Regions from separate parts of the Paenibacillus sp. FSL E2-0178 genome, predicted to be linked through region 2. Evidence: riboswitches for the same ligand, from Rfam matches in the RefSeq annotation. Region 2 holds a riboswitch; each other region holds the start of a gene.

Region 1 (9,820 bases), 3.9 Mb from region 2:
ATCGTTGCCGAGGATGTCACTGCCCTGATGCAGTACCAGCATGAACTGATTCAGGCCCGGGATGCGGCAGAGAGTGCTGCCAGGATGAAAAGCGAGTTTCTGGCGACGATGAGCCATGAAATCCGCACGCCGCTGAACGGAATTATCGGCATCAATCAGCTGCTGGCCGAAGAAATCAGCAAACCCGAGCATCTGGAGCTGCTGAAGCTGCAGAGTACCAGCAGCCAGGCATTGCTTCATGTAATGAGTGATGTTCTCGATATATCCCGCCTGGAAGCAGATGGTCTCGTGTTGAACCAGGAGCCGTTTCAGCTGACTGTGCTGCTGCAGGAGTGTATGGAGCTGTTCGAAGTGATCACAAGAGACAAGCAATTGTCGTTTGTGCTGTCGGTAGAAGAGGGGCTTCCCGGCAAGTTCGTGGGAGACATTGCGCGGATCCGTCAGATCCTGGTTAATTTAATCGGCAATGCGGTGAAATTCACTCCTTCGGGAGCGGTTACAGTTACTGTTGAATCCTGCGGCCTGATGGGAGCCTCTCAGACGCTGCAATTCAAAGTGCAGGATACGGGTATTGGCATTCCGCCGGATAAGCTGCAGCTGCTGTTCCAATCCTTTTCCCAGGTGGATGCTTCCCACACGCGTAAATATCCCGGTACTGGTCTGGGTTTGGCCATTTGCAAGAAGCTGGTGGAGCTTATGCAGGGAGAAATATGGGCGGAACCGGCGCCGGGCGGCGGGACCCAGTTCTTTTTCAGAATTGTGCTACAGTCGCTGGATTCATCGCCGGAGCTGATTTACAACCAAGAAAATGAAGACAGCGGAGTGCCTCCGGCAACAAAAGCTGTATAATGTAGGGTTTGCCAAGGAGAGAACTTTAATTATATAATTTTAAAGTAACTTATCTTTTATCACGACAGTCCTATGGACAGAAAGGAACTCTCTTTGAGCAAATCAAAAAAGAACAATGTCGCGCTTCCCCAGATGAGCAAGCAGGAGAAACGCCGGGCAGAGCAGGAGCAGCAGAAGCAGAAAACGAGAATTCTGATCGTGAGTACAGTGGCTTTAGTTGTTATTATTTTTGTAGGATTATTCATGCTGGCCTCGAAGGACGACTCAACTACAGGATCTGCTGCGGCTCCCGTTGACTTCAACTACAGTGAAATGGCACGGCTGGGCAAAGAAGATGCACCCGTCAAAATCGTTGAATTCGGCGATTACAAATGTCCGGCTTGCGCCCAGTTCACCGGAGTGATTAAACCGCAAATCGTTCAGGAGTATGTTAATCAGGATAAAGCAGCCTTTTACTTCGTCAACCTGGCCTTTATCGGTACGGATTCGAGAACAGCCTCACTTGCGGCACTCTCCGTGTACCATCAGAATCAAGAGGCCTTCTGGAAATTCTTCGATGCTATCTATGCTAACCAGGGTGAAGAAAAGGTAGAGTGGGCAACCCCGGACTTCCTGGTAAGTCTGGCACAGCAATTAGAACTGCCCATTGACTTCGATTTGCTGCGTAAGGATATTGAAGACAAGACCTACGAAAGCGAACTGGAGAGAGATATCCAGCTTGGCACAGACACAGGCGTAACCAACACGCCATCACTGTATGTCAATGGAGTCAAGGTGAATGAACCTTTTAATATGGAGGAAATTGATGCTCAAATCCAGGTAGCTGCGGAAGCTGTGGCTGCACAATGAATAAATTCTCTGCATTCTGCCGCCGGAATTGTCTCTACTTGGCCTGGTTCGTCTCGGTTGTTGCTGTAGCAGGCAGTCTGTATCTCAGTGAAGTGCTGAAATATGAGCCCTGCAAGCTATGCTGGTTTCAGCGGATATTTATGTACCCGCAGCTGATTTTGCTCGGAATCGCCACTTACCGGGGGGATAAGCGCATTATCCCTTATGTTCTTCCCTTAAGTTTGATTGGCGGAAGCATTTCGATCTATCATTACGCGGAGCAGAAAATTCCGGCACTCAGCAAGGTGCTTCCATGTACAATTGGTGTGCCGTGTAACACGGATTATCTGAATTATTTCGGATTCATCACCATCCCGCTGCTGGCACTCATTGCGTTCGCATTAATCACAATTCTGCTATGGACAGGGCGTAAAGAGGATGCAGGTGAGTAAGAAGCCGTCAGGCAGAATGAAGAGTAACTATTTCCCTTAAATTGAGTGTAAATTATTAAGCAGAAATGCTGTAAAATCACGCGATAAAGGGATAATGAAAGAGAATGAAAGAGCAAGACATACCGGATCATGGATTTGGTTGTTTTGGTTGTTTTTCATTCTTTTTTCATTTGTTTCAACGCTTTACGGAAGAGGCATTGTAGATTATTATTAGTCCTTGTGAGAAGTTGAATATGCGCTGAATTTTCCGGAAGGAAAAACGGGGGAACCAAACTTGGCCGAGTGCCAACGGGGTGAATCGGAAGCGGGTCAGCAGACTCGAAAACCGTAGGGCTACCACAGCCCGAATCCGCCAGCTAACCTCGTAAGCAATAGTGGGATAATGACCATGCACTCAAGGCATGCGGATCATTTCCGTATGCTTATTTTTGTGCCTGCATTTATGAAATCCACTTATGAAAACAGCGCGCGGTACTGCCGTTTCAACTTAACAAAGAGAGGAACTGTTACTACAATGGTAAGCAAGGTAAAACGACTATTGATCGGGCGTCCGATGAAGTCGAACGAACTCGATCATGAAAAGTTATCCAAGGTGAAAGCACTGGCTGTCCTGTCTTCTGATGCGCTCTCGTCTGTAGCCTACGGAACAGAACAAATCCTAATCGTACTTGTGGCCGCAGGTTTCACAGCTATCTGGTACTCATTGCCAATTGCATTAGCCGTATTGGGCCTGCTGGCCATCTTAATCCTGTCTTATCGGCAGACCATTTTTGCTTATCCGCAGGGCGGGGGCGCCTACATTGTTGCCAAAACCAATCTAGGGGTTCATACCGGATTGCTTGCCGGTGGCTCTTTGCTGGTCGATTATATTCTAACGGTGGCGGTAAGCGCCTCGGCGGGAACGGATGCGATCACTTCAGCGTTCCCGGGTCTTCATAATCATAGTGTACTCATAGCGGTTACTGTCATTCTGCTCTTAACGATTGTCAATCTGCGGGGTGTTACTGAATCAGCTTCCTTCATAGCCATTCCGGTATATCTGTTCGTCGTCTCCATCTTTGTACTGATTATCGCCGGAGTCTTCAAGTATGCAACCGGCGGTGCTCATGCCCAGGTTCCTGAGATCGGCTCAGCGGTATCGAACGTAAGTATGTTCCTTCTGCTTAAGGCCTTCAGCTCCGGCTGTTCGGCACTGACCGGGGTAGAAGCGGTCTCCAATGCGATCCCTAACTTCAAAGCACCGGCTGAGAAAAATGCGGCTAAAACGCTGATGCTGATGGGTCTGATTCTCGGGGCTATGTTCACGGGGATTACGCTTCTGGCTTATTGGTACGGCATCATGCCGGATGAGAAAGCGACGGTTGTGTCGCAGATTACCGAGTCTACCTTTGGCCGCGGCGGTTTGTACTTCTTCATCCAAGGTATCACTGCAGTAATCTTGTTCCTGGCGGCGAATACAGCGTATTCGGCCTTCCCGCTGCTGGCTTTCATGTTCGCCAAGGACAAATATTTACCCCATGCCTTCATGGTGCGCGGAGACCGGCTGGGATTCTCCAACGGCATTATTTTCCTCGGCGTAATGTCGGCTGTGCTTGTAGCTGCTTTTCACGGAAATACCGAAGGGTTGATTCCATTATACGCCGTTGGGGTATTCATTCCGTTTACCCTTTCACAGCTTGGCATGATGGTCCAGTGGTACAGAACTAAGCCTAAGGGCTGGCAGAGCAAATTCGCTGTGAATACAGTAGGCATGCTCACAACCTTAACCATAACACTCATCTTCATTATTACTAAATTCTCGAGTGTATGGATGGCCTTCATCTTCCTGCCGCTTGTAATCATCGTGTTCCACCGGATTCACCGCCATTATATGAATATTGCCGATCAGCTGCGCATTTGTCCGGCGACGGATAAACCTTGTATTAAAGGAAGTACAGTAGTGGTTCCCGTTGCCGGTGTTACCCGTGCGGTGCTGCATTCGATCAGCTATGCGAAGTCATTGACTGAGAATGTAGTGGCTGTATATGTCGGATTCGATGAAGAAGAGATTCACAAAATGGAACAGAAGTGGGAAGAGTGGAACCCTGGGGTGCGCCTGATTGTACTCCGCTCGCGTTACCGCAGCATCATCCGCCCGCTGGTGAAATTCATCGATACGGTGGAGTGGAAAACCGCTTCTACAGACCATATTACTGTACTCATTCCGCAATTTGTTACGAAGCATTGGTGGCAGGCGATTCTGCATAATCAGACCAGCTTGTTCATCCGTTCTTATCTGATGAATCAGAAGGATATCGTTATAGCAACTGTACCGTATCATTTGCACAAATAGACATACCCTTTATATGTAAAACGGCTGTTTCCGCAGGTTGCGGGAACAGCCGTTTTTTGTTAAGCGCAGGGTGAGTGTACATGGAACCAGATAATTTAGTTGACAGAGAGAATGAGAATCAATATCATCAGTTTATGTGAGGCGAAGGCCGCAATCACCTTTGACCAATAATGAATGTATATACAGGAGGGGTAATTAATGTTTTCGTTCAACCTGCAAAGATCAACAAGCATGAAGCTGGCTATGGCCGGACTCATGACCACGACGTTGTTATTATCCGCATGCGGAAATAACAATGCAGCCAATAACGGGGCTGCGGCAACTACGGCACCTGCAGCAACTGCAGAAGCCACTACTGCACCGGCAGAAACAACAGCTCCAGCGGTAGAGCAAACAGTAACGGATGCCATGGGACATAAAGTCACTGTCCCTGCGAACCCGCAGCGTGTGCTTGCTTCTTATCTGGAAGACTATCTGGTCGCACTTGGCGTGACTCCGGTTGCCCAATGGTCCGTGACAAACGGCACTCAGGATTACCTTGCAGCTGAGCTTAAGGACATTCCAACCATCAGCTATGACCTTCCACTCGAAGCTGTAACCAGCTTCGCACCGGACTTCACTATTGTACAATCGGAAGGTACTGTCCAGAACGGTCTGTATGACCAGCTGAACAAAATTGCACCAACGTATGTACTCGGCGACGAAGTCAGCAAGGACTGGCGCAAATCGCTGCTCAAGATCGGCGAGCTGTTGAACAAAACGCCTGAAGCTGAAGCAGCAATTACAGCGTACGATCAAAAAGCTGCTGATGCAAAAGCCAAAATCTCTGCTGCCATCGGCGATGAGTCCGTTGCCATTCTCTGGCTGGTCTCCAAGAGCTTCTTCATTGTAGACGAAACCCGCAGCAGCGGAGCGGTATTGTATGGAGATCTTGGACTGAAGCTTCCGAATCTGGTTACCGAAATTCCTGCTGAGTCCAGAGCAACGTGGAATCCGATTTCACTTGAGAAATTGTCTGAGCTGACTGCAGATCATATCATCCTTGTGAACAGTGACGGGGCGGATGCTGCTGAAGTTACGGATGGCGCGATCTGGAAGGGGATTCCGGCTGTTAAGGCGGGGAATGTTCATGAGTTTGGCAGAGCAACCAGCTGGCTGTACAGCGGTCCTATAGCTAACTCCAAAACAATTGATGATGCTCTGAGCAGTCTTGTAAAATAAGCAGCGTTCAAAATGCCGGTGATCAGCCTTTGCCGGTAGCGAGTGTGCAGGTCCTTGTATCCCCGGATACGATGATCTGCACCTTTTTTTAAATGGAGCGATAGATGAGGGCGTTCAGTATAGATTACGCGTTATCTGCTTGTACAATATTCATATATTTGCGATAATGAGAATGATAATCAATTAGAAGCAAGTAATAAGCAAGTAATAATCCTGTTAAGGAGACGGCTTATGGTTTCATCCACACGTTCTAACCTCAATCCTTCTAAGGCCGCAGAGGATAAACCCATCAAGTCGCGGCCGGTAGCTGCAGCTACGATCCTGCTGCTCGGAATAGCCGCCATCATCTTCGGGCTGATGCTGTCTGTATCGGTAGGAGCGGCAGATATCCGGCTGGCTACTGTATGGGAAGCTGTCTTCCGCTTCAATCCGGAGCTGGGACAGCATCAGGTCATCCGGGAGCTGCGGATCCCCCGGGCTTTGGCTGGAGCGCTGGTGGGTGCATGTTTTGCTGTCGCCGGCGCGATCATGCAGGGGATGACCCGGAATCCGCTGGCGGATTCGGGGCTGCTGGGACTCAACGCCGGAGCTGGTGTCGGCCTGGCATTGGCTTTCGCCTTTGCGCCTTCGCTGTCTTTCATGTATATCATGATCTACTGCTTCATTGGAGCGGCTGTGGCATCGCTCTTAGTCTTCGGCATCGGTTCGCTGTCCCATAGCGGGCTGACACCGCTACGCCTGACCTTAGCGGGTGCGGCGGTCAGTGCCATGCTGCTGGCGGTCAGCCAAGGCATCGCCATTCTGTATCACCTCTCCCAGGATATTGCGTTCTGGATGGCAGGCGGGATTGGCGGAGCGAACTGGACACAGCTCAAGATTATGTCCCCCTGGGTTGCAGGTGCGCTTATCGGGTCGCTGGTGCTCTCGCGTTCCATCACGCTGTTAAGCCTGGGAAGGGATGTTGCCGCAGGACTGGGGCAGCGCACACGGCTGGTACAGACCGCAGGGATGATCATTGTGGTCATTCTTGCCGGAGCGGCGGTCTCGACGGTGGGGCCGATTGCTTTTGTCGGATTAATGATTCCGCATATTACCCGTTATCTGGTGGGGGTGGATTACCGCTGGATCATTCCTTGCTCGGCAGTACTCGGGAGCGTGCTGATCCTCTTTGCCGATATTGCTGCGAGAATGATTAATGCGCCTTATGAAACACCGATAGGTGCCCTGATTGCAGTATTCGGCGTACCGTTCTTCATCTATCTGGCCAGCAAGCGCAAGGGGGAGCTGTAATGAACAGGACCATGTCTGTACCCTCAGTGAAATCGCGCCGCACCAGAGAAGCCGGTATTCTAACGCTGCTTGCTGCACTTATCATCATTATTTTTATTGTCAGTATGAATACCGGCTTCATGCGCTTATCACCACTTGATGTTCTACATACTCTGCTCGGTGAAGGAACCAAACAGCAGAAGCTGATTCTGTTTGATTTCCGGCTGCCGCGTATAGTGATCTCACTGCTCATCGGGGCGGGTTTCGCAGTATCCGGATCTATTCTGCAAGGCTTGTCGCGCAATGCTCTTGCTGAACCCTCTACCTTAGGGATCAACGCCGGAGCGGGATTCGCAGTGCTGATCTTCATTTCATTTGTCCCGGCAACCACAGCGGGGCCCATCTTTGTTCTTCCGCTGCTGGCGCTGGCAGGTGCAGCGCTTACGGCCACGCTGATCTATTTTCTCTCCTACCGGAGAGCCGACGGACTCTCGCCGACACGGCTGATCCTGATCGGAATTGCCGTAGGTGCCGGCATTTACGCTTTTCAGCTGATCCTGTCGTTAAGACTGGACCCGCAGAATTATCAGTTCGTAGCCATCTGGCTGGCCGGCAAAATCTGGGGCGGAGACTGGCGCTTTGTGCTGGCATTGCTCCCCTGGATATTGATTCTGCTGCCGTTCGCGTTCTACAAAGCCCGGGTGCTTAACGTACTGAACCTGGGGGATGAAACCTCCAAGGGACTTGGGCTGCCGCTGGAGCGGGAACGTCTGCTGCTCTTGGCTGCTGCTGTGGCTCTCGCAGGCGCCTGCGTCTCGGTCAGCGGAGGCATCGGCTTTGTCGGACTGATTGCACCGCATCTTGCCCGCAGACTTGTGGGCCCGCGTCATCAGATCATGCTGCCTGCAGCCGCTCTGATAGGCGCGCTGCTGCTGCTCACCGCAGACACCATCGGGCGCTGGATTCTGCAGCCTACAGAGATACCTACAGGTATCGTGGTGGCGATCATCGGAGCCCCGTACTTTTTATATCTTTTGGCAAAATCTAAGGCTTAACATAGGCATTCATAGGCGAATTATCATGAAAAATTAAAATTCTAAGGAGTGAGTATCATGTCGGAACGTTTGAATACAGAACAGCTGAGTATCGGATACGCAGAGGCGATGATTGTAAAGGGGCTGAACCTGTCACTTCCGACAGGGAAGATTACAGCGCTGGTTGGAGCGAACGGCTCAGGTAAATCGACCATTCTGAAGACGATGGCACGCATCATGAAGCCGAAGAGCGGCAGCGTCATGCTCGACGGCAAATCCATTCATAACCTGTCCACCAAAGAGGTGGCCAAGCAGCTGGCGATTCTGCCGCAGAATCCTACTGCGCCTGACGGTCTGACTGTATCCGAGCTTGTGGGTTACGGCCGCTACCCGCATCAGAAGGGCTTCGGCACCATGACGCCAGAAGACCGCAGCATCATTGCTAATGCAATCGAAGTTACCGGTATGACGGAGTTCCATGACCGTCCGATTGACCGGCTCTCCGGCGGACAGCGTCAGCGGGCCTGGATTGCCATGGCTTTGGCGCAGCAGACAGATATTCTGTTCCTTGACGAACCGACGACATTCCTGGATATGGCCCATCAGCTGGAGGTGCTGCAGCTGCTGCAGAAGCTGAATGAAGAAGAAGGCCGGACGATTATCATGGTGGTACATGATCTGAACCATGCATCCCGTTATGCACAGCATATGGTAGCGATCAAATCCGGCAATGTGATCAGTGAAGGGGCGCCGGTTGATGTAATGACACCGGTAGTTCTGCGCGAGGTATTCGGCATTGAAGCCGATATTGTGCCTGATCCGCGTACCGGAGTGCCGCTGTGCCTTCCTTACGAGCTGGCTGCATACAAGGCAGCTGGACTATAAGCGCGAGCTGGACAGGCTAGTGGAGCGGAGAGGGGCAGCGCAATGAACGAACTATTGATTAAGGAATTCACCACCAAGTTTGACCTGCATCCTGCGGTACCGGAGGGAGCTCTGCACTCCTTCGCTGCGGCTGAACTGGTGCATGAGCAGGGGATGAAGGCATTTGTAGACACTTATGGGCCGTTAATGAAAGCACTGGACGATAAAGCGGTTGCTGCATATTTCGGCGGCTATCTGTCCAATCTGGCGCTTGCTGTCCAGTATTCAGTCACAGGATTCTCCTTCGTTCCTGAGTTCAGCCTAGCGAATCTGGGGATTCATCTCATTCCGGCAGACGGATATTGCCGGATTGCCTTCTCCCTTCACGCGTGGAAGACTGAGCAGGCTCCTGAGGAACAGCAGAGCAGGGACGCGTGGCGAAATGATGTGTTTGCCCGCTTTTATCAAGAGACTGCCGGGCCGCTGGTACGCTGTATTTCACAGGTGAGCGGTTTATCACTTGGTGAGATATGGGGACAGATGCCGTCCAAATTCAATTATTATGTGGAGTCCTTTGCAGCCGGAATTACCGATCCTGCAGTGCTTAAGCGGATTGAAGCAGATTACAGCTATCTGAAAGATGAACTGCCTGCTGAAGTATTCCAGATGCCCCGGAATCCGTTTCATGTGAAGGTACGGAGAATTGAATCGCTCGTTGACCAGGAGCAGACTGTACAGATGCGCAACCGCTGCTGTATGTATTACCGGACAGAAGGCGGCCGTCTATGTTATACCTGCCCCCGGATGAAAGAAGAGGAACGTGCAGCAAGAAGGGAAGAATTCCGTTCAGAGCGTGCTGCGGCCGGGAGTTAGGTTATAAAAGGGAATGATGAAACATAATAATGCTGTATGCAGCTTCCAAACAGGCTCCTGTCATTGACAAGGGAGCCTGTTCGTTGTTAAAGTTGTGG
Region 2 (9,820 bases):
TATCCGGGGCAAGCTGGTGCTCCGTGACATCGAACGGTTAGCAGGAGCCAAGAACATGGATGCCATTCTCGCTGCTTATGCCCGTAAATACCGCTTCAAGCATCCCTCAACCGCTGACTTCCAGAAGATTGTGGAGAAAGTGACCAAGCAATCCTGGCAGACTTATTTTGACCAGTATGTCTACAGCGGCGGAGCCCCTGATTTTGCAGTAGACGACATCAGGCTCACGGCTAAACGGGACGGCGGCAACGGAGCGGGGATTCAATATGATGCTGTAGTTGAGGTAAGCAACAAGGGCAGCCATTATGGGGATGTCCCTGTAAAATTTATTTTCTCGGACGGGTATTCGGTTCAGCAATACTGGAACGGCGAAGGGAAGACAACATCGTTTGAATTATCGTATAAAGCACCTCTGGTCTCCGCCGAGATTGATCCGGGACATTCCATACTGCTGGAGAGCAAGCATCTCAATAATTTCAGAATGGCGGAGCTTGAGCACAATACTCTTTCCCGCTGGACGCTCAGTGCGACGACACTGCTTGAAACCCTGCTCGGAACTCTTGTCTGGTGAGGTGAAGGATTGTGAAAATTTCGATAACCCGCGGTTGGCACAGCATGAAAGAGCAATTTTATATCCTGATTCTGCTATTTATCTACCGGCTGTTCTGGGGCTACTTCATGTACAAATTCATTAAAAGCGCCGTCGTTCCGGTACTGCTGCGCTATCCGGATGCGGATGCCGGCGGCAGTAGCATAGGCAGGCTGCTGTATTATATTGAGGGGCAGGCTGCGCTGCACACGGACCCGGACGTCCGGCAATGGCTATGGCTGCTCCTGGCACTGACTGTGTTGCGGCTGCTGCTCTCCCCCTTTATCCGGGCGGGCCTGCTGCACGAGCTTCACCAGGAACGTGCCGGGGAGCGCGGACTGTTCTTTTTTCCCGGGATGAAGCGTTATGGTCTGCCTGTCCTGCTGTTCAGTCTCGTTGAATGGGCGCTGGCCCTTCTGCCGCTCTATTGGCTGCTGCCGAAGATGTACCGTCTGCTTCTGAACGGCATTCTCGATTATCCGCTGCTGCTGACGCTCGTGCCTTATGTGCTGGGCTGGCTCGTCTACCTCTTCCTTATCCGCAAGCTGCTGCTGTATATGCAGTTCGGTTATACCGCCGGCACGGGCATGTTCACTTCGCTGCTGATCTGTCTGAAGGTGCTTCTGCACTCCATCGGGATATCCGTCATTATAGGCGCAGGAAGTCTGCTGACGCTGATCCTCTGCAGCGCTGCAGCGCTCTTCTGCCCCGGCCTCCCGGCCCTGCTCCTGCGCCAGGCAGCTCCACTGCCGTCCACCCTATTCAGAATGTGGGGCATAGCCGCACAGTATCATCTCTGGTCCAGTAAATCATTCCCACGATAATCGGCCGCCAAAACGGCATACTAAAAGAGTCATCGCCCCTCTGGTGAGGTGCATGACTCTTTTTTGTTTACAGCTGCGACAAGTTAATTTGCAAAACTGTAAATCCTTTGGTACAATGATGCCTGTACTACTAGTAACAAATTTGTAATCTTTCAAATGGAATTAAGCAGCTATGTAACCGAAGCCTTTAACCTTATGTCGATATGTCACTATTCTGGTGCACAAAACGCCGAATTCCCTGCACCGGGGAGTGGGGGAACCATATTTTGGGTGAATTGATCTCGCTTTAGAGGGGTCATAGGGGAACCTTCTACCGAATCCTTAAGCTAACCTCGCAGGCCTTGGAAGGAGTACATCTTTTGAGAAGTCAGAACTTTAAGAAGAAATGCACCGCAGCAGCGCTGGGTCTTGTGATGGTATTCACACTTGGAGCAGGCAGCGCTTTCGCAGATTCCAAAATGGATACTGTGATCTCAAAAACCATTGGAACGTCATATAAAACCGGGGGCACCAGCACCAGCGGCTTTGATTGTTCCGGATTCACCAAATATGTATTCAAGAGTATCGGCCTTACCTTGCCGCGCACCTCTAAGGCACAGTACAGCGTTGGAACAGCCGTATCCAAGAGTAATTTGCGTTCCGGTGATTTGGTATTCTTCAATACCCTGGGCAACGGAGTTTCCCATGTCGGTATTTATGTCGGCAATGGCAAATTCGCACAATCCTCCACTTCGCGTGGTGTAACCATCAGTTCACTGAGTCAGGCATACTGGGCCAACCGCTACGTTGGCGCTAAAAGAGTGATGAGCACAACAGCCTACCAAGCTGTCGCTTACGATTGAACCCTTGAACATTTCCTCGAATATTCGTACCTCTAACAACTAAATGTAACTTATACGAGCCCGGTTTTGATTATTGCCGTAATCATTTCCGGGTTTTTCCTTTTCCTTATTCTACCTTTTACACTCATCTGCAGGCCCTGAAACACCTTTTTATCCCAAATCCAAAGAAAAATCCATCAATAGCTCACCTGCTGCGTAAATATGAGTCTTTCTATGCAGCTATAACTCTAAAAAACGCAAAAAAAATGCATTAATATGTTATAAGTGATTGCCAAGCGCCCTAGTCTTTGCTACAATTATCGCAGTGAGCTTTTAGTAACATTTTTGTAATTATTGAATCGCTTTTAACAAAGGTTTTGTCATGTATTGAATAACAGCTAATCCTAATCAACAGTCGTGCCGAGTTCCCTAAAGATTTAGGGAAACGGGGGAACCAACTTTGGGTGAATTGACCTCCTATTCTAAGAGGGGTCATAGGGGACCTTCAACCGAACCCTTAAGCTAACCTCGTAGGCATTTGGAAGGGGTATTTACTTTTGAAGAAGAAGCTAGCAGCCGCAGTACTAAGCTTTTCCATCATCTTCACCATTGGAGCAGGAAGCGCTTTCGCGGATTCCAAAATGGATAAAGTTATCGACAAAGCCATCGGGACCAAATACGTATCCGGCGGTGTATCCACGAACGGTTTTGATTGCTCCGGATTTACAATGTATGTTTTTGATAAGATCGGCATTAACCTGCCTCACCAATCCGGTTCCCAATATCAGATGGGCACTGCTGTATCCCGTGATGAGATGAGACCGGGCGATCTTGTATTCTTCAATACAAGCGGCAAAGGCATTTCCCATGTCGGTATTTATGTTGGTGACGGTGAGTTCGCACATGCTTCTTCCTCGCGTGGTGTAACCATCAGTTCGCTGAGTGACAGCTACTACGTCAACCGCTACGTTGGCGCCAAACGGATTATGAGTACAGATGCTTACAAGACTGTGGCTGCGGATTCCGAAGACAATGACGATGTGCAATAATTTGTCCTAATATAAGCGCTTTTCCAGGATTTTTGCCGAAATCTTGGAGAAGGGCTTATTTTTTTGTCTATAAAATTACTTACCCCGCTCTTTATTTGTAAAACACCAATTTCGCTCTTTCATAAAATATTTTTTGGCGTTTGTCAAGTTCCGGTCTTTCTGCAAGGTTTTTGCGTCGAATCCGGCTCGTTTTGTATATAATATTTATAGAATGAAGTAATGTTCCATTGAAAGGAGGCCTCCGCTTATGATAAGTTCTCCGGTAACTTTTTATGTTGTTCCTATGGAGTCGCGGCATGCTGCTGAGATCTGTGAGTGGAACTATAGGCCCCCGTATAATATTTACGGCTGGATGCCCTGGGAGCAGATGCAGGCGCTCGGTGTTGAATTCGGTGATCCGCAGCTGCGCAGCGAGCAATACGTTTCCGTTGTGAATGGACAGGGAATCCTGTGCGGCTTCGCCCAGCTGTTCCCTATGGAGGGTGTAGTCCGGCTTGGGATCGGCATGCGGCCCGATCTGTGCGGTCATGGCATGGGACATCTGTTCATGAAGGCCATCGTTCAGGCGGCTCTGCAGCGTTATCCGGAACGGGAGATCGATTTGGAGGTACTGACCTGGAATCAGCGGGCCATCCGTGCTTACCAGAAATGCGGATTTACCATAACGGATACTTATGAACGCAGAACCCCAACTGGCGATAAACCATTTTATTGTATGGTCTATGAGAAATAGCATTCCACTTCTGTATGTTTGCAAATTTTCCAGGAGTTTCGTTCATTTTTTTGACACAAATACTATGATAACGCTTCACCATCCGGTATAATGAAGGAAGCAGCTTACATGGAGGGACGGATGCAGATGCAGAAATGGATCATGAGCGGTTTGTTTTTTGCCGCCTGTGCCTTTGCCGTGGTCTTAATGTTTACCCTGCCCGGCAAAGCCGAGGTGGCTGAAGAGAACAAACCTACAATGCCTGAGGTTGTGCTGGACGCAGCCGGCGCCGAGGCCCTGGTGAAAGCCAACTGCATCACCTGCCACGGGGATCAGCTTCAGGGCGGTGTAGGGCCGAACCTGCAGCAGGAGGGCGCACAGCATGACGCGGCGCAGATTTACAGCATTGTGACCAAAGGCCGCGGGCAGATGCCTTCCTTCAAAGACAAACTAGCCCCTGAGGAAATTGCGAATGTCGCGTTATGGCTGGCCGAGAAGAAATAATAACATGCCCAAAGCAAAATGCCCGCTGCAAAGGATACCCTGGTATCCCTGCACGGGCTTTTTTATGGATCAGGCGGTACTGTCATTTCCATAAGGATCCTGTCCTCTAACGGTTTTTCTCAAAAGCCTCGTTAATTTCATTGGCCTGGCGTATATCCAGCTTCTCCACGTCTGCAGGCAGACGCAGGATAACGGTCTTGTAATCAATGGTGATATGCGGGTGATGGTCGAACGCTTCCGAGATCGCAGCAACATCATCCACAAAAGCAATCCCCTTCATATATTCATTGAACATATATTTGCGCACCATAATATCCTCTTCCAGTTTCCAGCCTTCCAGCTTGCCGATCTGCTCCCGCAGTTCTTCCTCTGTAAATGGCAATTTGTTTCCTCCCTTGCTTAATTAGCTGTATCACAGCAGTCCTGTCTTTCAAATAAAACATCCCTCAGCTTCTTAAAGTCCAAGGGATGTGCCGGGCCAAAGATTTTTTTCGATTTAATGTATTCTTAAATCCCGGCGAATAGTACTTCTCATCCCAATTTTAACATGGGCTGATGCCTGGGACAAACTCCGCTCCGCAGCTGCCTCCAGGCTACACCAGAACGACCGATGCCAAATCCTCGTCTCCGAGCAGAATATTGATGCGGTGCGTTTCTTTATCGTACATTACAACGCCGCTTCCGACCTTAATCACCGGCTCATTGCCCAGTGCGTAGAACAGATCCTCCGCAAGCGCCTCCCAGACCTCCAGCTTCGACTCCTCCGGCAGGTTCTCCCACTCCTCAGGCTCCATTTCGAAAAAAATATACCCGTCGGAAATCCGTCCGACTGCGCCTGTCAGTTCAACCAGAATTTCACTGTAATCTCTGCCATGCTTAACTCCCACATCAATCACTCCGTTTTCTTCGCTGATGAATAATAACTTACCTTATCCATTATAGCCGAAAAAATCACTTCACAAAAAAGGGAATGCTGTCGATAAATAAGAATATACGTGATTTGGTTACGTGCAGAGTGTCCTCCCGCGGTTCAAGGATGATAAACGCGGTATAGTCGGATCACTTCTTAATTCTCATGGACGAGGTGCATAAATGGAAATTTCAACAATACTAGGACTGGTTTTTGGTCTGATCGCAGTAGTCTGGGGGATGGTACTCAAGCATGCTCCGCTTGAAAGCTTGAACAACCCCGCAGCCTATGTAATTATCTTTCTTGGTACGGCCGCCTCAATCTTCATGGCCTTTCCCATGTCGGAAGTCAAGAATTTCCCTAAGCTGCTGAAGATCCTATTTGTGAAGAAAAAGATGGTCGGCAAGCCCGAACTGATTACAATGTTCATGGAATGGGCATCCATCACCCGCCGTGAAGGACTGCTTGCACTGGAATCCAATGTCGATGAAATCGAAGATAATTTCCTCAGAAACGGTATGCGGATGATTATCGACGGCAATGATCAGGAATTTGTCCGCGATGTATTAATGGAAGATATTCACGCTACAGAAGATAGACATAAAGCCGGCGCCTTAATCTTCTCCCAAGCCGGGATGTACGCACCTACACTGGGGGTACTCGGGGCTGTTATCGGGCTGATTGCCGCCTTGGGGGATATGAGTAACATGGACGTCCTGGCCCACGCGATTGCCGGAGCCTTCATTGCTACTCTCTTGGGGATATTCACCGGTTACGTAATGTGGCACCCAATGGCCAATAAGTTAAAACGAATTTCCAAACGCGAGATTGAAGTCCGCCTGATGATGGTAGAAGGTCTGTTGTCCATCCAGTCCGGGGTCTCCACCATTGCTATCAATCAGAAGCTTTCCGTCTTCCTTACTCCGTCCGAACGGGCCAAGCTAAGTGAGAAGGAGGGCGCCTCGAATGAGCAAAAAGACTAGGCATGAGGAGCACGAAGAGCATGCCGATGAATCCTGGCTGCTGCCCTATTCCGATCTGATGACCCTGCTGGTTGCTCTATTCCTGGTTATGTATGCCATGAGTGCTACGGACGCCCAGAAATTTGAGCAAATGGCCCAAGCGTTCAATTCAGCGCTCAGCGGCGGCGGCGGCGTACTGGAATTCCGCTCGGATTCACCCACGAGTACTCAACTTGACCAAGGCAATAAGGATAAGATGAATAGTGTTTTAGATAAAAACACAGGCACCGCCGAGATCTCCAAACTTCGTGCCAAAGAACAGGAGGATCTGGAGAAGCTTAAGGAGCAATTCGATCAGTACATCAAGAATAACGGAATGACTGATCTGCTCAGTACGAAGCTGAATCAGTCCCAGTTAATGATTACGATCAGCGACAACGCCTTATTTGCTTCGGGACAGGCTATGGTCAAGGATGACTCCCGCCAGCTGGCCAAGTCAATCTCGACGATGCTGCAGCAGTTTCCCGATTATGATATATTAGTGCAGGGACATACGGATAATATTCCTATCTCCAATAGCAGCTACTCGTCCAACTGGGATCTTAGTGTGGCCCGAGCCCTTCAATTCATGAAAATCCTGCTGCTTAACCCCAATCTGGACCCGGTCAAGTTCAGTCCGATCGGATATGGGGAATATCATCCCATCGCTGAGAATACGACTGCCGCCGGACGCGCCAAGAACCGTCGTGTAGAAGTCTCCGTTCTCCGCAAATACAAAGATGCAACAACAGAAACAACTGATGTTGCCGCTCCCGGTAAATAATACGAATATATTATAGCTTATCAAGTAGTAAGAGCTGTTCCCGGGCCATTATTCGGCCTTCAGGAACAGCTCTTTGTTTGATTGCTTATTATTTAAAGTTTATTGAAGCTCATAGTTGAGCATAGCTCCAAGCTCCTGCTTCTCCTGCTGTGACAGCTCACGCCATTCCCCGGTCTGCAGAGCGCCCAGCCGGATATTCATTACCCGGATGCGCTGCAGACGCCGCACTTCATAGCCAAACGCGCTGCACATGCGGCGGATCTGCCGGTTCTTGCCCTCGGTAAGAATAATCCGGAATACCCGCTCGCTGATCCGCGTTACCTCACAAGGTAACGTTCTGCTGCCCAGAATCTTCACCCCGGTGGCCATGCCTGTAAGGAAAGATTGCGTGACTGGCCTGTCCACGGTAACTACATACTCCTTCTCATGTTTGCCTTCAGCACGCAATATTTTGTTCACAATGTCCCCGTCATTGGTCAGCAGAATTAATCCCTCAGAATCCTTGTCGAGCCGTCCGATAGGGAAAATGCGCTCTTCATGTCCGATGAAATCAACTATATTCCCCTGAATATGGCCTTCTGTAGTAGAAGTGATGCCTACCGGCTTATTAAGTGCGATGTAAACGATCCTGCTGCCTGTTTCCAGGCGTTTGCCGTCGATCAGCACCGTATCTCCGGCTTCTGCCTGACTGCCCAGCAGAGCGGTCTCACCGTTGATGGTGACTCTTCCCCCTTCCACCAGCTTGTCTGCTTCACGGCGCGAACAGTACCCTGTCTCACTGATGAACTTATTAATTCTCATGTCTGTCATTCACTCCGTTCTATATACATGCCTGACGGAAGGTTATTCTCCCCGGCTTCAGGCAGCTTAATGGTCACCTGCGCACCCCGTCCATACTCACTGCGGATCTCGAGACTGCCCTTATGGGCTTGTATAATACGCTGGCTGACCATGAGTCCAAGCCCGGTCCCTGACTCTTTGTTCGTGAAGAACGGCTCTCCCAGCTTAGGAAGCATATCCTCCGGAACCCCTCCGCCTTCATCAGAAACAACAATAACCACAGAGTTATTCTGCTGCTGCTCCTCCAGGGTAATTGTCCCTCCGTCAGGCATAGCCTCAATCGCATTTTTGATTACATTAATGAATACCTGCTTCAGCTGGTTCTCCTCACAGTGCACCATAGCCGGCACATCCGAGAAATACGTTACAAACTCTATGCCAAAAAGATGGGCTTGGCTATCCAGCAGAGAGATCACGTCGCCGACAATATGCCGCAAATCCCTCAACTGAAAATGAACCGCCTGCGGCTTGGCCAGGATCAGGAACTCACTTACAATCAGATTAATCCGGTCCAGCTCCGAGAGCATAAGATCAATATGCAGCGGAACCAGAACCTTCTTCTCCTGCTGCAGCTGCAGGAAACCTCTCAAGGTGGTCAGGGGATTGCGGATCTCATGGGCAACTCCGGCTGCCAGCTGGCCGACCGTAGTCAGCTTCTCAGAGCGTCTGAGCAGCTCTTCAATCCGGTTGCGCTCAGTCATATCACGGGATACATGTACAAAAGACTGCGGCTGCCCTTCCTCATCCCGGATCACCGAGGTGCTCACACTGACTTCTACGATAGAGCCGTCACGTTTCAGTCGTACGGTCTCTACCGGCGGCAGAGACATTCCGTTCTTGAGCTGCCGCAAACGGACATCTTCCTGCTCCTGTACTGTAGCCGGCACCAGATAAGGCGTCTTGACCAGCGCTTCCGCTGCACTCCATCCATAGAGCTCTTCAAAGGCTCTGTTCGTACTTATAATCCTGCCATCCATATCCACAGTGTGGATCGCATCCGAGGTGCCGTTAATTACCGACTCCAGATGCTCTTTAACCGCCCGGTTCTCTTCCAGCGTCTGACCCAGCCGGTTCGTGTGCTGCAGCAGGTGGGAGGTCATTGCGTTGATCCGGTGGGCCAGCTGTCCGAGCTCATCCCGGCTCTCAACATTTAATGGAGGCTCGAATTTGCCCTTGGCCACATCATTCACCTTAGCCAGTATATCCTGAATCGGCCGCGTGACGAAGCCGGCCATAATATAACTGGCCAGGAAAAAGATAATAAGCAGCAGCACGGACGTGGTGATATTATTGAACAGCTGCTCTTTAATTACGGATGAGATCAGCGAGTAATCCATAACCACAGTAATTACATAATCGTCGGCTCCCGGCTGTTTGATTGGAATGAAGCTCTTGAGCACTCTTTTGCCCAGAACCTCTGTATCCAGCGTTACCGGCTCACCCCCGTTGATCGCTTCCCGTATTGCCGCCTTATCCTGTGCAACGTTGCCGTACGTATACGTACCGTAATGAATAGGGCGGTTGCGCAGCTTCACATTAATCGGGTCACTGCCATCGGGCAGCATGCTGGGCGATCCGAACGTTTTGGGATTAAAGCCTGTAATCTCCAGGATGCCGGGGTTCACGGCTTTGGAGTCCTGAATAATTTCGTCAGGTCCCATAATCTTGACGTAATCGCTTACCGCAGTACTGCGGATATAAGGATCTATGATATAGTTGCTGGTGCCATCATAATAGTAACCCCATTTATCAATGTACTCCGGATTTGAGGTTGAATATTCGAAAG
Region 3 (9,820 bases), 4.2 Mb from region 2:
TTGCAGGCTGTGCCACCACCGAAGCCGAATCCAGTGTAGCGGCCTATGAGAAAGGGGATTCCGTCCTCGAGCTGAATTTCTGGACTTCTGCCGTGGAGGATGTGAACCAGAATCTGGTGGACCAGTTCAACGAGACGAAGGGAGCCGAGCTGAATATCCATGTGAATGCTGAATATCAGGGCGATTACTGGGAAATGCAGCAGAAGATCAACGCCGCAGCCATAGCGGGTACGCTGCCGAATGTTTTTATTGATGAAGTGGCGATGACTAAGGGCTTTGCCGACAGTGACATTATTACCAATCTGGAACCGTTCATGGAAACAGACAAATTCGATACCTCGGATTTCAAAATCGGCGACCTCGGCAACCTGTATCTGGGCGAGGATCTGTATGCCTTTCCGCATATGCGGAGTGTTCCCGTAATGTATGTAAACAAGACGCTCGCCGCTAAAGAGGGACTGGATCCGAACGGTCCGGCGACCTTTGCCGAACTGGAGGCCTATCTGCAGACCGCTTATGATGCTACCGGCCAGCCGCCGATGTACCTGTTCAACTATGACTTCTGGGTGATGGAGGCGCTGTTGCATTCGTACTCGGATACCAATGTGGTCAATGAGGATGAGACAAAATCCAACATCAACAGCGAAGGTGCAGTAAAGCTGATCACCTTCATTGAAGATCTGGAATCCAAGGGTCTGATCAAAGTGCTCGGGGTCACAGACAAGGATGCTTACTATGCCTCCATTGCCAATCCGGCCACTGCGCTGATCTTCTCCAGTGTCGGCGGCTACAAAACGTTCGCCGGCATGGCCGCGGAGAGTGGAATTGATCTCGGCGTATCCATGATTCCTGCCGGAGATGACGGAAAACGAGGCGTCCCGGTCGGCGGATCGAATACGTATCTGGCGAATACGGGAACGGATAATGAGAAGGCGGCCGCTTTCGAATTCATGAAATGGCTGTCGGATACCGAGCAGGCAGCGTATGCTTCTGCTAATACCGGATATCTACCGACCCGTCTTACTTCCCTGGACACAGACTTGATGAAAGAGACCATAGCTGCTTTCCCTGGCTACAAGGTCGCTTCCGATGAGCTGGAATTCAGCAAAATGCGTCCGATGACCGGCACCTACCATGAGATTGAAGATCTGATGGGTACGCGTATCAACGATATCTGGCTGGAGAACCTGCCAATACAGGCAAGCCTGGACAATCTCGCCAAAGAGGTGGATGACATCCTGAACCGCTGATTATAGATGATGTTTAAAGCAAGCAGAGCAGTGAATCTCCGGTAACGGGAGAATCGCTGCTCTGCTTTTTGGGTTCACTGCGGCCGGTTTCTGCGCGTGTTGGGCAAATTCACCTAAGCTATTCATTCTTAGACGAATATGGGCTATACTGAAGTTTCTGTTAATCTATATCCGCAAAAATATATGTAATCGCTGAGTTCCGTAATGGAAGCGGGGAAACCAAGTTTTCTGGGGTGAATCTCGAGAAATCGAGTAGGGCTACTCTTCAAGCCCGAATCCGGCAGCTAACCCCGTAAGCGACATGAGAGGATGCACAGGTAATGCCGTATATTGACGTCAATGGAACTACCCTCTATTACGAGGTGTCGGGCAGTGGTCTGCCCATTGTTTTTATTCATGATTATTCGACTTCACATCATCTGTTCGAGCCTCAGGCGGAGTATTTCAGCAAGCGGGCGAAAGTGATCCTGTTTGACTTAAGAGGGAATGGGCAATCCGGTAAAATGGATGTAGAGATTAGCCGGATTGTAGACACGCAGTGTGAAGATCTGAAGGGATTGTTGGATGGACTGTCCGTAGAACGGGCCGTCATCGTAGCTTGTTCCAGCGGTGCTGTGCTTGCCCAGAAATTCGCCTATCTGAATCCTGAACGGGTAATTAATCTGGTGTTGGTGGACAATTACATCCTAGGAGATTGTACGTCCAAAGGCAGCAAAGTGCTGGAGCTCTTTCAAATCTGCGCATGGGTCGCCCATTATCTTCCGGCTGAAATGTTCATCCGTTCTTTGCGCATTACATATAACAAATGGCTGTCTGCGTATCATATTCTGAGAAGAGAGCTTGTCCATGAACGGACAACAGAATTGATTAAACAGCGTCTGGCACTAAGACATACGGACAGCTACGGGTTTGCACTAAGGCTGCAGGTTCCCGTTCTTTGTGTATCAGGCAATCAGAATGAGCGGGTTCTGGAGCAGGTGAGACAAACAGCGGCCAAATATCCGCTCGCCACGCTGGCAATACTGGAAGATGCCATGTATCCCAGCCATTTATGTCAGCCGCAGCACTTCAACCGGCTATTGCTTGATTACCTGAAAGACCAGCAATGCTTCCAGCGGAAAATTTATTAACGGCACCTGTAGAAAATCTTTGACAAGTATAACAGGTACCGTTATAATAAATTCAACAGGTACCGTTACATTGATTAACAGGTACCGTGAATATATCCCGGGGAGGATTAATAATGAATATGAATGCTGAATTGTTCGACAAGCTTGCCAAGCTGCAATGGCTGTTGCAGAGACAACACCTGAAGAACCACGCTGCTGTGGGTCCCATGGCTGATACGTCACGCGGGCAAGGCCGGATCATGGCGTTTCTGCGGATGAAGGACGGAATCAGCACGAAGGATTTATCCTATATGCTGGACATCCGTGTATCCTCGCTCAATGAATTGCTTGCCAAACTGGAGAAGGCCGAGTATATCACCCGCAGACCTTCAGAGACAGACAAACGTATCATGCTGATCTATCTCACGCCCAAAGGGCAAGCGGAAGAAGGCCAGGAGGTTGAGGGCGGCAGTATATTTTCAGTCCTGTCTCCAGAAGAACAGGCAGCCTTCGGGGAATACCTGGTCCGCGTCATTACAGCGCTAGAGGATGAGCTTGGAACAGATGCAGATCGTGACGTAATGGCCATGTGGATGGAAGCCGCTAAGGAGCGCATCGGGACAGAGGAATTCGACAAGCTGATGGCTATGCGCGGACAAATGAGCAGAATGTGGGGAAATATGGATGACGGACGCTTTAGCGGAAGATTCCCCGGATTTGGCAGGGAAGGTCATGGCGGCGGCATGAACGGCTTCGGCTGGCCTTCCAGAGATGGTAGAGACGGCTCGAAGGACAACTCAGACCATCCGGAAGATAAGTAAGCAGAACATTTACTATAAGAAGTATTGGCGCTGTCTTTCCGCAAGAGCAGGGCAGAGGCAGCGCAATACCTTTTCAGCGTAAATAATGAATTTGAATTACGGTTACGTCCATTCCCGCATACCAAGCCCGCAATGTCCTTGTTACGGGTTTGTTTGCTGCGGCGTAAAGTTCGTAATCAATTATTAGTTAGAATTCTAACCAAATTGCAAACAAACATAACTTAAGAAAGTGGTGAACCACATGGATACAGAAAACCTCCATTACTTTGAAAAAGCACCGGTCGCAAAAGCTGTAGCACACTTCGCAGTACCCATGATGCTTGGAACGTCAATGAGTGTCATCTATTCCATTTTAAACGCCTTTTTCATAGGCACCCTTAATAATACTGCCATGTTAACTGCACTTGCCTTAACCTTACCGTTATTCGCGGTCATTATGGCGCTGGGTAACCTGATTGGAGTCGGCAGCAGTGCCTTCATTTCCCGTCTGTTGGGAGAGAAAAATACGGCTGATGTTAAGCATGTATCTGCATTCGCCTTTTACAGCAGCCTGGTTCTCGGTCTTATCGCGATGGCCGTCGGCCTGCCGCTCATTAATTCTATCGTACATGGCCTGGGGGCAACGCCTGACTCCTTCGGATTTACCAAGGACTACGTTACCATTATGCTTATTGGCTCACCCTTCGTCGTATTGTTCTTCACACTGGAGAATATTGTGCGCTCGGAGGGAGCCGCAATTACATCTATGATTGGTATGCTGCTTAGTGTGGCCGTGAATATAATTCTCGATGCGCTGGTCATCTTCGTCTTCCACTGGGATGTAATCGGTGTTGCGTCTGCCACGGTCATTTCTAACATAGTTGCGAGTGCTTATTACGCCTATCATATAGGATTTAAGAGTCAATTCTTAACGGTCTCACTGAAACAATTCAAGGCTACCAAGGTCATTCTGGGCAATGTATTCAAAATCGGAGTTCCCGTCTTTGTGATGAGTCTCTTCATGGGTGCCATGTCACTCATCTTTAACCGTTATCTGGTCGAATATGGGGAGCAGGCTATTGCGGGCTTCGGAATTTCCTCACGACTGCTGCAATTCCCCGAGTTAATCCTGATGGGATTAAGCGAGGGCGTCGTGCCGCTTATTGCCTTCTCTTTTACAGCTAACCGGTTGCGCATGAAGCATACTATTCAATTTACGATTAAAACCATACTGGCACTAGCTGTCGTGTTCGGCGTTATTGTCTACCTGATCTCTGACCACTTAATCGGGCTGTTCACGAATGACCCGCAATTGATAGAAATGGGCAGCTACATCCTGCATGTGACCTTCTTATCCCTGTTCATTACAGGAATGACGACGCTATTTACGGGGATCTTCCAGGCAACTGCGCAGGGAACTGCAGCTTTTATTATGTCAGTGATTCAAGGCGCCACTCTGATCCCTGTGCTCTACATTGCCAACCGTATGAACGGATTCCATGGGGTGGTCTGGTCGCTGGTCATTTCCGATGTCGTGGCGTTCCTGGTCGGGGCCATCATGCTGTATGTTCTGCGGAACAAATTGCAGCCGGACTTGGTAAGTTTAGCACAGTAGGATCTGGATTCCGAGCTTGATAAGACAGCCAAGGATAGATACTCTAGAGGGAGCCGCAAATATACCGAAGTCTTCAATGAAGGAGCGAGATTCATGAATGTGGTGGAAAAAGTGCCTTCCATAGCAGCTGGTTATCGTCATACGGTCCTGCTTAGGCCGGATGGGGCGGTAATGGCAGTGGGCGACAATAAATATGGTCAATGTGACGTAAGCGGCTGGCAGGATATGGTGGCAATTGCTGCAGCTAATGCCCATACGGGGAATTCACATACCCTCGGACTCAGATTAGACGGTACGGTGGCCGCTGTGGGCTGGAATAAGCATAATCAATGTGAGGTAAGCGGCTGGCACGGTATCGTGGCGGTTGCTGCGGGTTGGCGCCGTTCAGTTGGCATTCAATCGGATGGCACGGTAGTGGCCGTGGGCCGGAATAATGAAGGTCAATGCGATGTACACAGCTGGCGTGACATTATAGCGGTTGCAGCTGGCGACTGGCATACCGCCGGACTTCAACGGGACGGCACGGTCACAATTACGGGGAATAACCGGTATGGCCAATCCAATGTTAGCAGCTGGCGCAATATAGTGGCGGTTGCGGCAGGGTATCTCCATACCGCCGGTCTTAGAGCAGATGGCACGGTAGTTGCTTCAGGCCGGAATCACGAAGGCCAATGTAACGTAAACACCTGGCAGGACATAGTGGCGATAGCAGCCGGCAGTCATCACACCATCGGGCTGAAAGCAGACGGTACGCTGGAAGCTCAAGGGTGGAATAAACACGGCGAATGCAATATAAGTGACTGGCGCGGTATCGTGGCGGTTGCGGCAGGCTGTGCTCACAGTGTCGGGCTTAAGTCGGATGGCACAGTGGTGGCGACAGGTGATGATACATATGGTCAATGCGAGGTAAGCAGTTGGCCTTTCGGACAGCTGGAGGGCTATTGAGAGCAGGATGAATATGAATAAATCATTCGAATAAGGGCATTGTAATCAATGGAAAAGTTGATAAAAGATGATCGTAAATCGCGGCATTTTGAATTCCCCGGGAGGTTAAGACAATGACAAATCAGGATCCGCAGGAGCTTCTTCGTCTAAAGCACGAGCAAGATGAGCACAAAAAGCAGTTCACCAATTTTGCCCGGAGTGTCAGCGCCCATGGCGAGGCAGAAGCCGGCCAGGAATTTAGTGTTGACCGTGTGCCTGACGATCAGAACCGTATGAAATCTGTAGAGAACAAACGGGATTAATCTTAAAAAGTTAAATGAAGCCGGTCCCTTTCGGGACCGGCTTACTTATTATTTGCTTTGCAGATAATAATCAATGATCACCTTGGCGGTTTCCCGGGCATGCTCCGCAGGCTTGGGATCGGTCTGCAGCATGGCTGCAGTAATCGCGCCTTCCACTAACAGAGACAGACCGCTGGATAAGGCTTCGCGATTCACAGACGGACATTCATTAAGAACAGAATCGATGTATTTTTTCATAAAAGCTTTGTAATTACGGGCTGCTTCATAGTAAGGATGGGAGTGATCCATGAATTCCGCTGCCGTCTTAATATAGACGCAGCCATTAAATTCCGGCTCCCCGAACCATTCTCCAAGCATATCGAATACAGCTAATAATTTGTCCCTGGGTGTTTTTGCGCTCTTGTTGACTGAGTCTTCGAACCGTTTTCTCCATTCGTAATCGTACTTCATGAGATAAGCAAGGACAAGCTCGTCCTTGGAACGGAAATGATTGTAGAGCGTCATTTTGGCTATGTTCGATTCAGAAACAACCTGGTCTACACCGGTAGCCCGGATTCCCTGTTTATTAAATAAGTCGGAGGCGACAGTTAGGATATGTTCTTTTTTACTTTTATTAGCCACAGGATTCCCTCCGGTTCACAGTATTTCAAAAGTATACAGATCAGTCTATCTATTATAAATGGCCCACGGTTACTACGCAAATGATAAATCTAAAAAAATAACTTGAAACTATACAGACCTGTATGTATGCTATTGAGTATCGGAACAGGTAAGCTGGTTACCGGTAATAATGAGGAGGTTGGCTCAATGACTATACAATACAGCTATGCACAAGTTGAAGGTTTGAATATTTTTTACCGCGAGGCAGGGAGCAGGGAGAAGCCTACACTTCTTCTGCTGCATGGATTTCCTTCTTCATCGCACATGTACAGAAACCTTATTCGTGAACTCGAAGTCGATTACCATATCGTAGCTCCGGACTATCCCGGTTTCGGGAACAGCGATCAGCCGTCAACTTCAGAATTCACGTATACCTTCGACAATCTGGCCTTGCTGATCAATGCATTCGTTGAACAATTGAACCTGAACCAATATATCCTGTATGTTCATGATTATGGTGCTCCGGTAGGCTTCCGTTTGGCCCATATGCATCCGGAACGCGTTCAAGCCATTATTTCACAGAACGGAAATGCTTATGAAGAGGGAATCGGAGAGTCATGGGCACCGATGCGTGCCTTTTGGAATGATCCAGGGAATCCGGCCAGTCTTGAAGGTATGCTCAATCTACTGACACCGGAACTGACGAAGTTTCAGTATGTGAATGGAACCCGTAATCCTGAGGCCATAAGCCCTGATAACTGGAATATGGACCAAATTGCCCTGGATCGTCCGGGGAATCAAGACATTCAACTCGCGCTCTCATACGATTATCAGAATAATTTGAAACAATATCCGGTCTGGCAGGAATACTTCCGGAGCTCTCAGCCGCCTTTACTCGCTGCGTGGGGTAAAAACGACTTTTTCTTTGGACCGGAGGGAGCCTTAGCCTTTCAAAAGGATTTAAAAGATGTGGAGGTTCATTTGTTAGATACAGGGCATTTCCCGCTCGAAGAAGATCTGGAACTCAGTGTGAGCCTCATCCGCAGTTTTCTTACGAAACGAAACGTGTAGCACAATCATTTTAAAATATAGACTAACAGCTGTCTGGTCCCCAAGCGGGAGCATATGGCTGTTTTTGCGTGTACGGAAATGCAGGGAGCAGTACTTTACCGTTTTTAAATTAGCAGGGGTGTATGAATTATCCAGCATCGGCCAAAATAAGGGTTACGATCAGAGGGGGTGTTTGTATTGTGGAAGAGCATAACGGGTTACATTCCCGGCTGGAGTGTGTGCATGCAGGCACTTATTATTTTTATTGTTCCTGTTATTTTGACAAGATGCATGCTGTTGCTTCGCGCTAAGGAAGGCAAGGCCAGTACCCGGGGAAGACGGGCGGAAGGCCAGAAGGGCGGAGGCGTGCCAAGCTCCGAGGATACCGGTGAAGCGGAGCAAACCAGTGAAGCCGTGAAGAATCATAAGATCGTTCCTTCAACAGTTTCGCAGAAAAATCAGCAGCCAACGTTAACCTATACCGGACAATTTCAGCAGGATCTGCAGACCTTTAGGGAGATCAGTGCGGATATGTCGGATGTTAATGTACGGGAGCTGCGTGTAGGCATCCTGAAATTGAAGGCAGCGCTGTTCTTTCTGGACGGCCTCACCGACAAGGATGGGATGGACCGCAATATCCTAAGGCCGCTGATGAATGCAGCACGTCCATTTGAAGGGCTGGACACTCCGCCTGATCCGGCGAGCCTGAAAGAAATCATTGTCCATCAGGTGGTGCTGGTCTCGGAAGTTGAATTCACCAATCAGCTGGACATGTCGCTCAAAAAGGTGTTATTCGGCTCTGCGGTGCTGCTGATCGAAGGAATGAACGAGGTCTTCATCCTGGGGACGTCTAAAGGGAATACAAGAAGTGTAGAGGAACCGATCTCGGAAGCGCTGCTGCGCGGCCCGCGGATCGGCTTCACGGAAGCGCTGAGCGACAATACAGCCATGCTGCGCAGGCACGGACAGAACACCGATCTTGCGATGATCTCGTTTACGGTCGGGGAAAGAGTCGAGAAAGAGCTGATACTAACCTACATTAAAGGAATTGTTAATGATGAACTGATTGCAGAAATCACGCGGAGAATTCATACGATTAATATCGATGATGTGCAGGAATCCGGTTATATCGAACAACTGGTAGAGGACAATTATCTCAGCCCTTTCCAGCAGATTCAGAATACGGAACGGCCGGACCGGGTGATGGCCGCACTGCTGGAGGGAAGGGCTGCCATTTTGCTTGACGGCACGCCGTTTGCGTTGATCATGCCGGTGACGTTCGGGATGCTGCTGCAATCCCCGGAGGATTATTATGACCGCTGGTTCTCCGGCTCCCTGCTGCGGATGCTGCGCTTCTTCGCCGCCTCCGTATCACTGTTTGCTCCGGCGCTCTATATTTCCTTCCTCTCCTTCCATCCCGGTCTGGTTCCGACCAAGCTGGCGATTTCGATCATGAGCTCACGCCAGGGAGTTCCGTTCCCGACCTTAATCGAAGCGCTCATTATGGAGATTTCGATCGAAATCCTGCGTGAGGCGGGCCTGCGTCTGCCTAAGCCGATTGGCCCGGCCATGGGTATCGTCGGCGGTCTGATTATCGGCCAAGCGGCGGTAGAAGCGGGGATTGTCAGCCCGATTCTGGTCATTGTCGTTGCCGTTACGGCGATCTCTTCCTTCTCGGTACCGATGTACAGTGCAGGGATCACCCTACGGTTTCTCCGTTTCTTCGCGATGTTCTTCGCCGCTACCTTCGGGCTGTACGGTGTAGTACTGTTCTTCCTCCTGCTGAGCAGTCATCTGATTAAGCTGAAGAGCTTCGGTGTGCCTTATCTGAGCATGATCACCCCTAACCGGATGAGTGATCTTCGCGACTTTATTGTCCGGGTACCGCTGCAGTTGATGAAGCGCCGTCCTTCACTATTGGAGCCCAAGGATAAGCTGCGTAAAAGATAGCACAGTGAAAGGGAGGTGAGCCTATGATCACTAAAGCCCATGACAAAATTACAACGAGTCAAGCGACCATTATTATGGTAAATTACATTCTCGTAGCCGGGATATTCAGCCTTCCCCGGACAACCGTGCAGGCTGCAGGCACGCCCGATGTGTGGATTTCAGTAATACTGGGGGCGCTCTGTTCGATGATAACAGGTAT

What was found. Region 2 has a riboswitch for cyclic di-AMP ahead of MHI42_RS20005 (C40 family peptidase). Riboswitches for the same ligand answer to the same signal wherever they lie in the genome.
Region 1: another riboswitch for cyclic di-AMP. It lies ahead of MHI42_RS00925 (APC family permease); the one in region 2 lies ahead of MHI42_RS20005 (C40 family peptidase).
Region 3: another riboswitch for cyclic di-AMP. It lies ahead of MHI42_RS01810 (alpha/beta hydrolase); the one in region 2 lies ahead of MHI42_RS20005 (C40 family peptidase).

What each region holds. Positions count from the first base shown of each region.
Region 1 covers NZ_CP151953.1:186,321-196,140, forward strand. Annotated here, with positions in the region: gene MHI42_RS00910 (ATP-binding protein) at 1-849, shown strand, start outside; gene MHI42_RS00915 (DsbA family protein) at 943-1,698, shown strand; gene MHI42_RS00920 (disulfide oxidoreductase) at 1,695-2,129, shown strand; cyclic di-AMP (ydaO/yuaA leader) riboswitch at 2,356-2,515, shown strand; gene MHI42_RS00925 (APC family permease) at 2,644-4,461, shown strand; gene MHI42_RS00930 (iron-hydroxamate ABC transporter substrate-binding protein) at 4,660-5,682, shown strand; gene MHI42_RS00935 (iron ABC transporter permease) at 5,914-6,972, shown strand; gene MHI42_RS00940 (iron ABC transporter permease) at 6,972-8,006, shown strand; gene MHI42_RS00945 (ABC transporter ATP-binding protein) at 8,064-8,870, shown strand; gene MHI42_RS00950 ((2Fe-2S)-binding protein) at 8,913-9,722, shown strand.
Region 2 covers NZ_CP151953.1:4,626,427-4,636,246, forward strand. Annotated here, with positions in the region: gene MHI42_RS19995 (M1 family metallopeptidase) at 1-571, shown strand, start outside; gene MHI42_RS20000 (hypothetical protein) at 616-1,413, shown strand; cyclic di-AMP (ydaO/yuaA leader) riboswitch at 1,631-1,769, shown strand; gene MHI42_RS20005 (C40 family peptidase) at 1,827-2,255, shown strand; cyclic di-AMP (ydaO/yuaA leader) riboswitch at 2,643-2,786, shown strand; gene MHI42_RS20010 (C40 family peptidase) at 2,792-3,283, shown strand; gene MHI42_RS20015 (GNAT family protein) at 3,531-4,016, shown strand; gene MHI42_RS20020 (cytochrome c) at 4,143-4,499, shown strand; gene MHI42_RS20025 (4a-hydroxytetrahydrobiopterin dehydratase) at 4,606-4,881, opposite strand; gene MHI42_RS20030 (hypothetical protein) at 5,093-5,386, opposite strand; gene motA (flagellar motor stator protein MotA) at 5,592-6,392, shown strand; gene motB (flagellar motor protein MotB) at 6,376-7,194, shown strand; gene rluF (23S rRNA pseudouridine(2604) synthase RluF) at 7,294-7,995, opposite strand; gene MHI42_RS20050 (ATP-binding protein) at 8,001-9,820, opposite strand, start outside.
Region 3 covers NZ_CP151953.1:429,959-439,778, reverse strand. Annotated here, with positions in the region: gene MHI42_RS01815 (ABC transporter substrate-binding protein) at 1-1,250, shown strand, start outside; cyclic di-AMP (ydaO/yuaA leader) riboswitch at 1,431-1,563, shown strand; gene MHI42_RS01810 (alpha/beta hydrolase) at 1,571-2,380, shown strand; gene MHI42_RS01805 (MarR family transcriptional regulator) at 2,494-3,180, shown strand; gene MHI42_RS01800 (MATE family efflux transporter) at 3,422-4,774, shown strand; gene MHI42_RS01795 (chromosome condensation regulator) at 4,868-5,719, shown strand; gene MHI42_RS01790 (hypothetical protein) at 5,833-6,021, shown strand; gene MHI42_RS01785 (TetR/AcrR family transcriptional regulator) at 6,070-6,642, opposite strand; gene MHI42_RS01780 (alpha/beta hydrolase) at 6,829-7,692, shown strand; gene MHI42_RS01775 (spore germination protein) at 7,870-9,621, shown strand; gene MHI42_RS01770 (spore germination protein) at 9,645-9,820, shown strand, end outside.